DNA from 2 places in the Williamsia sp. Y712 genome. Region 1 is predicted to be linked to the other one. Evidence: riboswitches for the same ligand, from Rfam matches in the RefSeq annotation. Region 1 holds a riboswitch; the other holds the start of a gene.
The links. Region 1 has a riboswitch for cyclic di-AMP ahead of AC1D75_RS22605 (transglycosylase family protein). Riboswitches for the same ligand answer to the same signal wherever they lie in the genome.
Positions count from the first base shown of each region.

Region 2: linked by a shared signal. The riboswitch ahead of AC1D75_RS12570 (C40 family peptidase) and the one ahead of AC1D75_RS22605 (transglycosylase family protein) in region 1 are both predicted to bind cyclic di-AMP.

Region 1 is NZ_JCAIUN010000003.1:720,992-726,101, reverse strand. It holds gene AC1D75_RS22625 (hypothetical protein) at 11-220, shown strand; gene AC1D75_RS22620 (flavin reductase family protein) at 271-783, shown strand; gene moaA (GTP 3',8-cyclase MoaA) at 880-1,944, shown strand; gene AC1D75_RS22610 (MoaD/ThiS family protein) at 1,946-2,194, shown strand; cyclic di-AMP (ydaO/yuaA leader) riboswitch at 2,500-2,698, shown strand; gene AC1D75_RS22605 (transglycosylase family protein) at 2,706-3,302, shown strand; gene AC1D75_RS22600 (hypothetical protein) at 3,577-5,110, shown strand, end outside.
Region 2 is NZ_JCAIUN010000001.1:2,743,859-2,748,968, reverse strand. It holds gene AC1D75_RS12580 (hypothetical protein) at 1-701, opposite strand, end outside; gene AC1D75_RS12575 (C40 family peptidase) at 710-1,726, opposite strand; gene AC1D75_RS12570 (C40 family peptidase) at 1,979-2,563, opposite strand; cyclic di-AMP (ydaO/yuaA leader) riboswitch at 2,579-2,762, opposite strand; gene AC1D75_RS12565 (DEDD exonuclease domain-containing protein) at 3,362-5,110, shown strand, end outside.

The DNA of each region.
Region 1 (5,110 bases):
CGTTGACCACATGCGCAAAGCCGAAGGCGCCGGACTGCTACGGGTTGCGGTGGGGTTGTTCGCGATCGGGCTCATAGCCCTCATCGCGCTGTTTCTCGCCGAGCCGATCACCGGAGAAACCGCTCCCCTGTTCGTCTACCTGCTCATCATGTGCGCTCCCCTGGGATTTTTGTTCGGGCTGATTTTTGCCCTCCGATCAGGGCGCCGGGCAAAGCAGTAGTCCGACCAATCCGGCGACGACAACAGCGCCCCATTAGAGTGACGTTCGAGATGAGCCTTCACATTGACGGAGCCCTGACGCCCACCAGCGATGGTTCGGCCCTGCGGCGTGCCTACAGTTGTTTTCCGACCGGTGTGGTCGCCGTATGCCATCAGGGCGACGGTGATCCGATCGGTATCGCGGCGAGTTCCTTCGCCACGGTGTCCCTCGATCCGCCACTGGTATCGCTGTGTGTGCAGAACGAGTCGACGACGTGGCCGAAGCTGCACTCCGCGGCCGTCCTCGGCGTGTCGGTGTTCGCGCACGACCAGGACGCCGAGTGCAAGCAGTTGGCGGGCCCGGCGGCAAAGAGGTTCGACGGACTCGACCTCGAAACAACTGCCGACGGGGCGCTGTTCATCGGCGGCGCGGTCGCGCAACTCGCGTGCGAGATCTACAACGAGATCCCGGCAGGCGATCACAGCCTCGTCCTCCTCAAGGTGCTGGCATTGCGCGCCGACACCGATCACGAGCCGCTGGTCTTCCACGCCAGTACCTTCCGCGCATTGCAGGCACGCCCCTGACGGTTCACGGTCCGACTTTGCGTCGTGAACGTCTGTGTTCACCACGCGAGAGCAGCAAACCGTAGGCTGGACACTGTGACAGTCACCGCACTCGGTATGCCGACCGGTCCCAACGCCCGACCGGTGACCGACACCGTCATGCCAACTTCCGGACCGATGATCGACACCTTCGGGCGGGCAGTGCGCGACCTGCGGGTGTCGGTGACCGACCGCTGCAACCTCCGGTGCACGTACTGCATGCCGGCCGAGGGCCTCGATTGGCTCGACAGAGCCGACGTCCTGACCGCCGACGAGATCATCCGGCTCGTCGGTGTCGCAGTCCGCGACCTGGGCATCCGCGCGGTTCGATTCACCGGTGGTGAACCGTTGCTACGCAAGGATCTGACCGAGATCATCAGCGCGGTAGCAGCTCTCGATCCACGCCCCGAGATCGCACTGACCACCAACGGCCTGAGTCTGGCCCGCAGCGCGGAAACCCTCGCCGCGGCCGGACTCGATCGGGTCAACGTCTCCCTCGACACCGTCGACGCGGCACGTTTCGCCTCGATCACCCGCCGAGACCGCCTTCCCGACGTCCTCGCGGGCCTGGCCGCAGCGGGCGCTGCCGGTCTACGGCCGGTCAAGGTGAACGCCGTCCTCGATCCCGACACCGGCCTCGCCGATGCCGCCGACCTCCTGCGGTTCTGCCTGGCCGAGGGATACGAGTTGCGCATCATCGAGCAGATGCCGCTGGACGCCGAGCATCACTGGTCGCGCACAAAGATGGTCACCGCCGATCAGATACTCGACACCTTGCAGGCCGAGTTCGATCTGCAGCCGGACACCGCCCCCAGAGGGGCCGCACCGGCGCAGCGGTGGCTTGTCGGAGGCCACCACACCCCGGACGGCAAACCGGCCCGGGTCGGCATCATCGCCTCGGTGACACGTCCGTTCTGCGGTGACTGCGACCGGACTCGCCTGACGGCCGACGGACAGCTCCGCAACTGTCTGTTCGCCACTTCGGAGACCGACATCCGAGGTTTACTGAGATCAACTGAGAATTCAGATCAGGACATTGCCCTGCGGTGGCGAGAAGCCACCTGGGGCAAGTTGCCAGGCCACGGAGTCAACGACCCAGGCTTCCTGCAGCCCTCTCGACCCATGTCGGCGATCGGTGGCTGACATGGAGATCTGCGTCAGGTTTTTCGCAGCCGCACAGGCCGCCGCCGGCGTCGAGCAGCTCGTGATACATCTCACTGACAAAGCGACACTTGCCGATCTGGAAAACGAATTGGGCCAATCGAATCCGCAATTGGCCGAAGTGTTGCAACGATGCTCATATCTGCATGAGTCGATAGCGGTCCGCGACCGTTCGCGCACCCTCTCCGGAGGCGACACAGTTGACGTTCTCCCGCCGTTCGCGGGCGGTTGAGCAACCGGACACCCGCTCATCGATCGGGTCATTTGACCCACTTGAGTGCTTCCTCCCCTTGAATGATGCTGTGACGTTACTCACATAACGGTTCGATCACGGATCGGACACGGGACGACACTCATAGCGGTGAGCAGCAAATATGCCAAATCGGGACCAAAAGTCCCCTCGGGACGCATCGCCCAGGCGCCTCAGATAGGCGTGTGCAAGCGCGAATTAACACGTAGCGTCTCACTCGGTCGAACTGATCGGCCAAACAATGCAACTGAATATTCTCGGATCGCCGCGCCCAACCTCGTCCCGCGTTCCGAGAAACTCCAAACGTAATTCAGGGACGAGGGCGGGGGACCCAACCATCTCCTGGAGATCACCGGATTCCGACGGCCGACGGCAGCAACGCCCGACACCGACGAAATCCTTGGGGTGCAGTTCCGCATAGCGGAACCGAGCAACCTCTCGCTCGAACCCGACAGCTGACTTCGTAGGCGCGTGGAGAGAGGAAGTAAACCTTATGTCCGGACGTCATCGTCAGCCGACCAACACCGGTCGCACCGTTGCCAAGATCGCCCTCACCTCTGCCGTCATCGGCGGCGGCGCCAGCCTCGCCTTCGCAGGCGGCGGCAACGCCGGAGCGGCCACCGACTCAGAGTGGGACCGCGTCGCACAGTGTGAGTCAGGCGGCAACTGGGCCATCAACACCGGAAACGGTTACCAGGGCGGCCTGCAGTTCTCCCCGAGTACCTGGACCGGCCACGGCGGCGGCGAGTTCGCCCCGTCCGCAGACCAGGCCACCAAGGAGCAGCAGATCGCTGTCGCCGAGCGTGTCCTCGCTTCGCAGGGCAAGGGCGCATGGCCCACCTGCGGCACCGGCCTGAGCGGCGCCACCGAGCGCGAAGCTCCCACCGCAGCCCCGAGCCTGGAGATCCCGGCCGTGCCCGAGCTCCCGAACCTGTCGCAGGCAACTGACGACATCGTCGCTCAGCTCAAGGCCACGATCGATGACCCCGCGCTGCACGACCTGCTCGATCAGGCCAACGCCCAGGGCGACCTCACCCCTGATCAGGTCGCACTGTTCAACGAGTACAAGGGTTACCTCCCCGCTTCCTGATCCACCTTCAGGAAGCCCCCAGACGAAGGACCCCACACGCGACGCAACGTCCGTGTGGGGTCCTTTTCCAAATTCAGGAGCAGGCCGGGGAGATGACCCGGCGTTACCCGGCAGACATGGAAGTAACACGCCCGTAACAATGCGTGAAGATTGCACATCTATGACGTGAACCACTGTGCAACGTTCGCGTTGCCGGGCACCGGTGCAAGCGGAAAACTCAAGTCGCACAGCCCCGCACCATATCGGCCCGGGTGCGTTTTCCGGAGGAGCCACATTGAACGCTCATCTCACTGCCGCCCACTGGGTGTATCTCGTCGGGATCATCGTCATCCTCGTCACGATGGCAATGCGCAAGAACATCGTCGTACCTGCTGTAATCGCCACATTCCTGACCGCATTCGTCTTCTCCGGCAGCATCATCACCGGTCTGGCGTCGATCTTCAATGCCAGTCTTGTTGCCGCCAAAGAGCTTTTCAACATCTTCCTCATCATCGCCATGGTCACGGCAATGTTGGGCGCACTTCGTCACATGGGAGCCGACCGCCTGATGGTCGCTCCATTCAGGCGCGTGATGCGTACCGGCACAAGCAGTTTCATCGTTCTGGCGGTCGTCACCTACGTGATCTCGCTGTTCTTCTGGCCGACGCCTGCGGTTCCACTTGTGGGCGCAGTGCTCATCCCGGTGGCCATCCGCGCGGGTCTGTCGCCTCTGTCGGTGGGTATGGTGATCGCCATCTGCGGTCAGGGTATGGCGCTGTCGTCGGACTACATCATCAAAGTCGCGCCCGGAATCTCCGCAACAAGCGCGGGTGTGGACGCCGACTCGGTCGCCGACAAGGCGATGATCCTCTCGCTCATCGTCGGCCTGACCGCCCTCATCATCACGTTCGTCATGCAGCGCAAACACTGGCGCTCCCCGTCACCGGACCTGCTCGTCGAATGGGAGGCCGAGGCGGACCGTGGTGCCGACGAACTTCGTGATGAACTGGGCGAGGACGGTGGTGTCGGCGGAGCGGCCTCCGAGCCCGCAGGCGGACCCGCCGGACCACGGCCGGACGGCGCAGAACCGGTGGCGACCGCGGCCATCGCCACACCCTCCACGGCGACGGCCGTCATCGAGCGCAAAACAGTCGTTGATGACCAACCGCCGGCGAAGTCCGCGATGGCTCGCACCTTCGCGATGCTGGTACCACTGGTATATCTGGCCCTCGTGATCTACCTCATCTTGGGGAAGGTGGGTGTCGTCCCGGCCCTGAAGGGCGGCGATGCAGCCGCCATCGTCGGAGGTATTGCCACACTCGTGCTCTTCGCGGCCGCCGCGGTCTCCGACAAGGGCAACTTTCTCGAGACCACGTCCGAGCACCTCATCGACGGCCTGGTCTTCGCCTTCAAGGCGATGGGCATCGTGCTCCCCATCGCCGGCTTCTTCTTCATCGGAAACGCCGACTTCTCCGGCGCGATTCTCGGCTACTCCGACGACCAGGCAGGTCCGGCAATCCTGTTCGATCTGGTGAACTCCGCCCAGTCGCACCTCCCCCAGAACTCGTTCGTCACGGCGTTCGGCATCCTGTTCATCGGCATGGTCGCGGGTCTCGAGGGCTCCGGTTTCAGTGGCCTGCCACTGACCGGTTCGCTCGCGGGGGCTCTGGGTCCAGCCGTCGACATGGATCCATCGACGCTCGCGGCGATCGGTCAGATGGGCAACATCTGGTCGGGCGGCGGCACGCTCGTTGCCTGGTCGTCGCTCGTCGCCGTAGCCGGATTCGCCCGCGTGCCGGTGCTCGACCTGGCCCGCAAGTGCTTCCTGC
Region 2 (5,110 bases), on a different contig from region 1:
CGCGCAATCTCTTCGGCGAATGAGCGGTCGCCGCCGTTGGTGAGCACCAGCGACTCACCTGGATCGGTTGCGACTTCCTGGGAACCGGGATCCGGGAACTGCCACACCTGACCGGGCGCTTGGGGCTCGCCGAACAGTGGTGCGGCTTCGGCAACAATTCGCCAGCCGTCGGGATACTGGGCCATCACCATCGGGATGTCGACCACAACGGCCTTCGCGTCGATCCCCGCGTACGCATATCGCAGCTGGACCGGTGCCACCCAGGAATCGACACTACCGGCGGCGTCGAGCGTGTCCTGGATCTGCGCCGGCACCATCCGTTCGAAGTCGCGACGCTCGGCCAGCCGGTACTCGAAGGTCGTCAACGGCAGATCGCCGACACCGGCAGCACTGAGCTCGGTCTGGGTGCGCAGGGCGAGGTCGGCGGACGGGTCGAGTTGCGCCAGCGCCGCGGCCGGCTCGGCATCACGCAATGCATCGGTATAGGCCTGCAGGGTCAGTGTGACCCCGAGCGTCCGCGCCTGCTCGTACGGATTCGCCGGGCGCGCAGCGGGCGCGGCGGGCTCTGATACCGAATCCTGGGACCCGTCACGGGAAATGACGGTGGCCGCGACCGACACCACGGCGACGAGCACCACAGCAACGACCACCCAGATGATCCGGCGGGTCCGTGAAGCGAGGGCAGCGAGCCGCTTGCGCACCGCGATGGTCAGTACCGACGGGCAGAGTTGAACGGGCCGCCCTTGTCGACCGGGACAACCGCCACGGGCACACCGAAGGTGGACGCGTGGATCACATACCCGTTGCCGACGTACATACCCACGTGGGTTGCGTCGGGGTAGTAGATGATCAGGTCGCCTGGCCGCATGTCGTCGCGGGAGACCTCGGTTCCGCCTGCCAGTTGGGCCTGGCTCGACCGCGGCAACGTCTTACCGGCCTGCTTGTATGCCCAGACCATCAGTCCGGAGCAGTCGAACTGGTCGGGGCCGGTGGCGCCCCAGACGTACGGATCACCGATCCGGGTCATCGCCGCACGAACCGCGACCACCTCAGGAGCGGTGCCCGCGGGCAGCAGCTTCGGGTCGAAGTCGACGTTGGCACCGGCGAGTTCGGCGAGTTGCTTGCCGGTGAGTGCCTGGTACATCGCCCGGATCTCGGTCGCCTTGAAGACCCGCTCACTCTGCTGGGCCTGCAGGTCGGCACTGGTCTTCTCTGCGGTGGCGACAGCGGCTTCGGCCTTGAGCTTGGCATCAGCCGCGGCCTTCTCCGCCTTCTCCGCCTTGGACTTGGTGGTCGTGAACTTCTTGACGTCCTCGACGGTCTGGCGCGAGATCATCTCCAGGCCGGCCATCTGATCGAGTAGTGACTGCGGCGAATCACTGACCAACACTGCATAGAGGCGGTTGACCCGTGCGCCCTTGTAACTGGCGGTGACGAGCGCATCGACCGCGCCCTGCAAATCTTCGGCCTGCTTGTCGAGTTCCGCGAGCGTGGCCACGGCCGCTTCCGTGTCCTTGGTCGCGGTCGCAACGGCTTCGCGCTGCTTACCCAGTTCGATGGTGGCCGTATGGATCGCCTCGGTGGCCTGCTCGGCTTCACGCCCAAGCTTGGTGTAGTCGGCGAGCATCACGTCCGGGCTCTGCGGAGCGGGCTCGGCACTTGCCTGCGCACCAGCGCCCAGCGTGACCGCCAGCGCCACGACCACACCGGCAACGGCAGTCCGCATCACGGCGGCATATCCCTCACGCACCACGACTTTGACAACTCCTCGTTAACCGACGTTCACAACTCTGGTCGACGACGGTCACCCGCCGACCAATCCCCTTGCACTGCAATTGACCAACCCGGCCAGGCTACACAGCGCGCATGGGCCGGCGATGTGAATCGCCAGACCCCACTGCCGCACAGGTGGCCGGATGCCGTCGGGCGGGACCGCAAGGATGCGGACCCGCCCAATGGCTTGTTCAGTTCTTGTTGCTCAGTAGCGGCGGATGTCCACGATCGACATGCCGTCCAGAGCCATACGTGCGACGGGCACACCCTCGGTGGAAGAGTGCACAACTTCACCGCCACCGACGTAGATGCCGGCGTGGCCGCCACCGTTGTAGATCACGACGTCGCCGGGCAGGGCGTTCGCAGCGCTGACGCTGGTGCCTCCGCCGAGCTGGCCGTAGCTGTCACGAGGAATGGTCTGACCGGCCTGCTGATGCGACCAGTAGACGAGACCCGAGCAATCGAAAGCACTGGGGCCGGCTGCACCGTAGACGTACGGCGAACCGATCTTGCTGACTGCGGCGTCCGCAGCGACCTGACCGGCAGCCTTGACGGGTGCGGGTGCAGCGGCGACGCCGGGGAAGAGGTTCTCCGGCTTCAGCTCATTCGGAATCATTTCCGGGGTCACACCCGGGATGTCGAAAGTTCCGACACCGGGAACTGTCACCGGTGCGGCAAAGGCAGGCGCTGCGGCGATACCCAGGGTGCCGAGTGTGATCGAACCGGCAATGAGTGCACCGCGGGCACTCTTGGCACCACGGCTTTCTTTGTTCAAACGATGTTTCGCCACGAAGCGAGATCTCCTTGTTTCTTCCCTATCCGCTGACCGAGTTAGCTGTCGGATTCGGGCCGGAAGATGGCCCTACCCGGTGAACCCGCAAAGTCGTTGAGACCTCAGGGTTCGATGGGATTCACCCCGGATGCGGATTTGTGGTCTGCACCAGATGGTTCCCCGGTTCACCGTGTTGGTGATTAAGCGGCGACCTCACGATTCGCTCCGGTTGGAGTGAACGCTTTCGTAAGGTCTCAGAAAGGTTACGAAACCGTGGCGGCGAATGTCCACCGGAAGGACGACAGAGGCCCTCCGGCGTGTCGTGTTACACAGCCCACAACTGGGGCTGATTCTGCCCCAAAAAGTGGCCCCTACCTGCGGCGGGACCTACGCGATGATCGTGAGTGTCAGACTTCTCGAGCATGCCCGCGGCGCGGAACATCGCCACCGCGTCCTCGAGGCGGGCCTCGTGATCAATAACGAATTCATCACAGCGAACTTCCGCATCCTCGCTGCTCCGGACCCCTACGGGTCCCATGAAAACCGTCATCATGCAGCCGTCACACTCAACTGGACGACCCGGGCAGGTGCTGCATTCGATGAGCAATGTGATCTCCGTCTCATTGGGCCTCTCATCTCGATCTCAGGGGCCCTCGGGGTTTACCCGGAGGCGAGATGAGCCGGCTTTTGTTACATCGATCGCGACGCTAGCGGCACCGTCCGACAAGACATCTCGGATCTTGTACCCCGGCCCCGGCGGCCGGAAACATCGCCGCGTTGTCAGAGGCTCGAACTAGTGTTCGCGATGTGAGTGTTGTGATTGGTGTTGATGAGGCCGTTGGGGCTCAGATGTCGTTCGATGACCCGACTCTGGCGCATCCGGACGATCTACCTCTGCGGGAGACGACATTTGTGGTGGTCGACCTCGAGACCACCGGCGGCAGTCCCACCGACGATCGCATCACCGAGATCGGTGCGGTGAAGATCCGCGGCGGCGAGATACTCGGCGATTTTGCGACGCTCGTCGATCCCCAGCGCGGCATACCCCCGCACATCGTCCGGTTGACCGGGATCACCGAAGCGATGGTCTACCGGGCACCCACCATCGATCAGGTGCTGCCGGCATTCCTGGAGTTCGCGCAGGATTCGGTGATCGTGGCGCACAACGCACGATTCGACGTCGGCTTCCTTCGCGCCGCCGCCGCCGACCTCGGTCATCCGTGGAACTTCCACCGGGTGCTGTGCACCGTGAAGCTCGCCCGACGGGTGTTGACCCGCGACGAGGCGCCCACGGTGAAACTCTCCGCCCTCGCCGCATTGTTCGCCGTACAGACCCGCCCCACCCACCGGGCACTCGACGACGCCCGCGCCACCGTGGAGGTACTGCACCGCCTGTTCGAGCGGGTGGGCAACCAGGGCGTCCATACATATAGAGAACTGCGCGACTATCTCCCCGGGATCTCGGCAGCCACCCGCAGTAAGAGAGTCCTGTCCGATCACCTACCGGCCGAGCCCGGTGTCTATCTTTTCCGCGGCCCGTCGGACGAAGTCCTGTATATCGGTACCGCGGTCGATCTGCGGCGGCGCGTGCGCAGCTACTTCACCGGCTCGGAGACCCGCACCCGCATCCGGGAGATGGTAGATCTGGCCACCCGCGTCGACCATGTGCAATGTGCGCACCGCATCGAGGCCGGGGTCCGGGAACTGCGCCTGCTCGGCGCCCATGCCCCGCCATACAACCGCCGGTCCAAGTTCCCGCACCGTGGTTGGTGGCTCTGCCTCACCGACGAGGCGTTCCCGCGACTGAAGGTGAGCCGCACACCCACCCCGGTGGCCCTGGGTCCGGTCCGATCACGCACCGTCGCCTACGACATCGCCGATCTCGTCTCCGAGCTCTGCGAACTGCGCACCTGCCGCACTCCGCTGCGCGCGGGCGGGCTGCATCAATGTGAGGTCGGGCCCGACGGCCGGCGGATCGTCGGCGGCTGCCATGGCGCGACCGCCGAATCGGTGGATGCCGACTCCTACGGCGTGCGGGCGCACGCGGTGGCCGATCTGTTCTCCGGACGCAGCGATGCGCCTGTCCTGGCCGCACTGGATCGCCTGACCACCTTGTCCGAGGCAGAACTGTTCGAGAACGCCGCCCGCCTGCGCGATCGCCTCGATCAACTCATCGCCCATCTCGAACGCTGCCAGCGCCTCGCCGCATTGGCCAGGATCTCCGAACTCGTCGCCGCCGCACCCGACGGACGCGGCGGATGGGACCTTGCCGTCATCCGTCATGGACGCCTGGCCAGCGCCGGGGTCGCGGTCCGCGGGGTGCCCCCGATGCCGGTGGTCGAGTTGCTCGCCGCCTCGGCCGAGACGGTGATCCCCACAACCGGACCACTCTGCGGCGCCGCACCGGAGGAAGCCGCCCTCGTCTTCCGGTGGCTCACCAGCCCCGGCGTTCGAATCGTTTGCGCCACAAGCGGATTCAGCCTACCCCGACACGGCGCCGGACGGTGGGCACAGTGGCGCGAACTCGTCGGTTCGGCACATCGCACCATCGACATCGATCAGAGT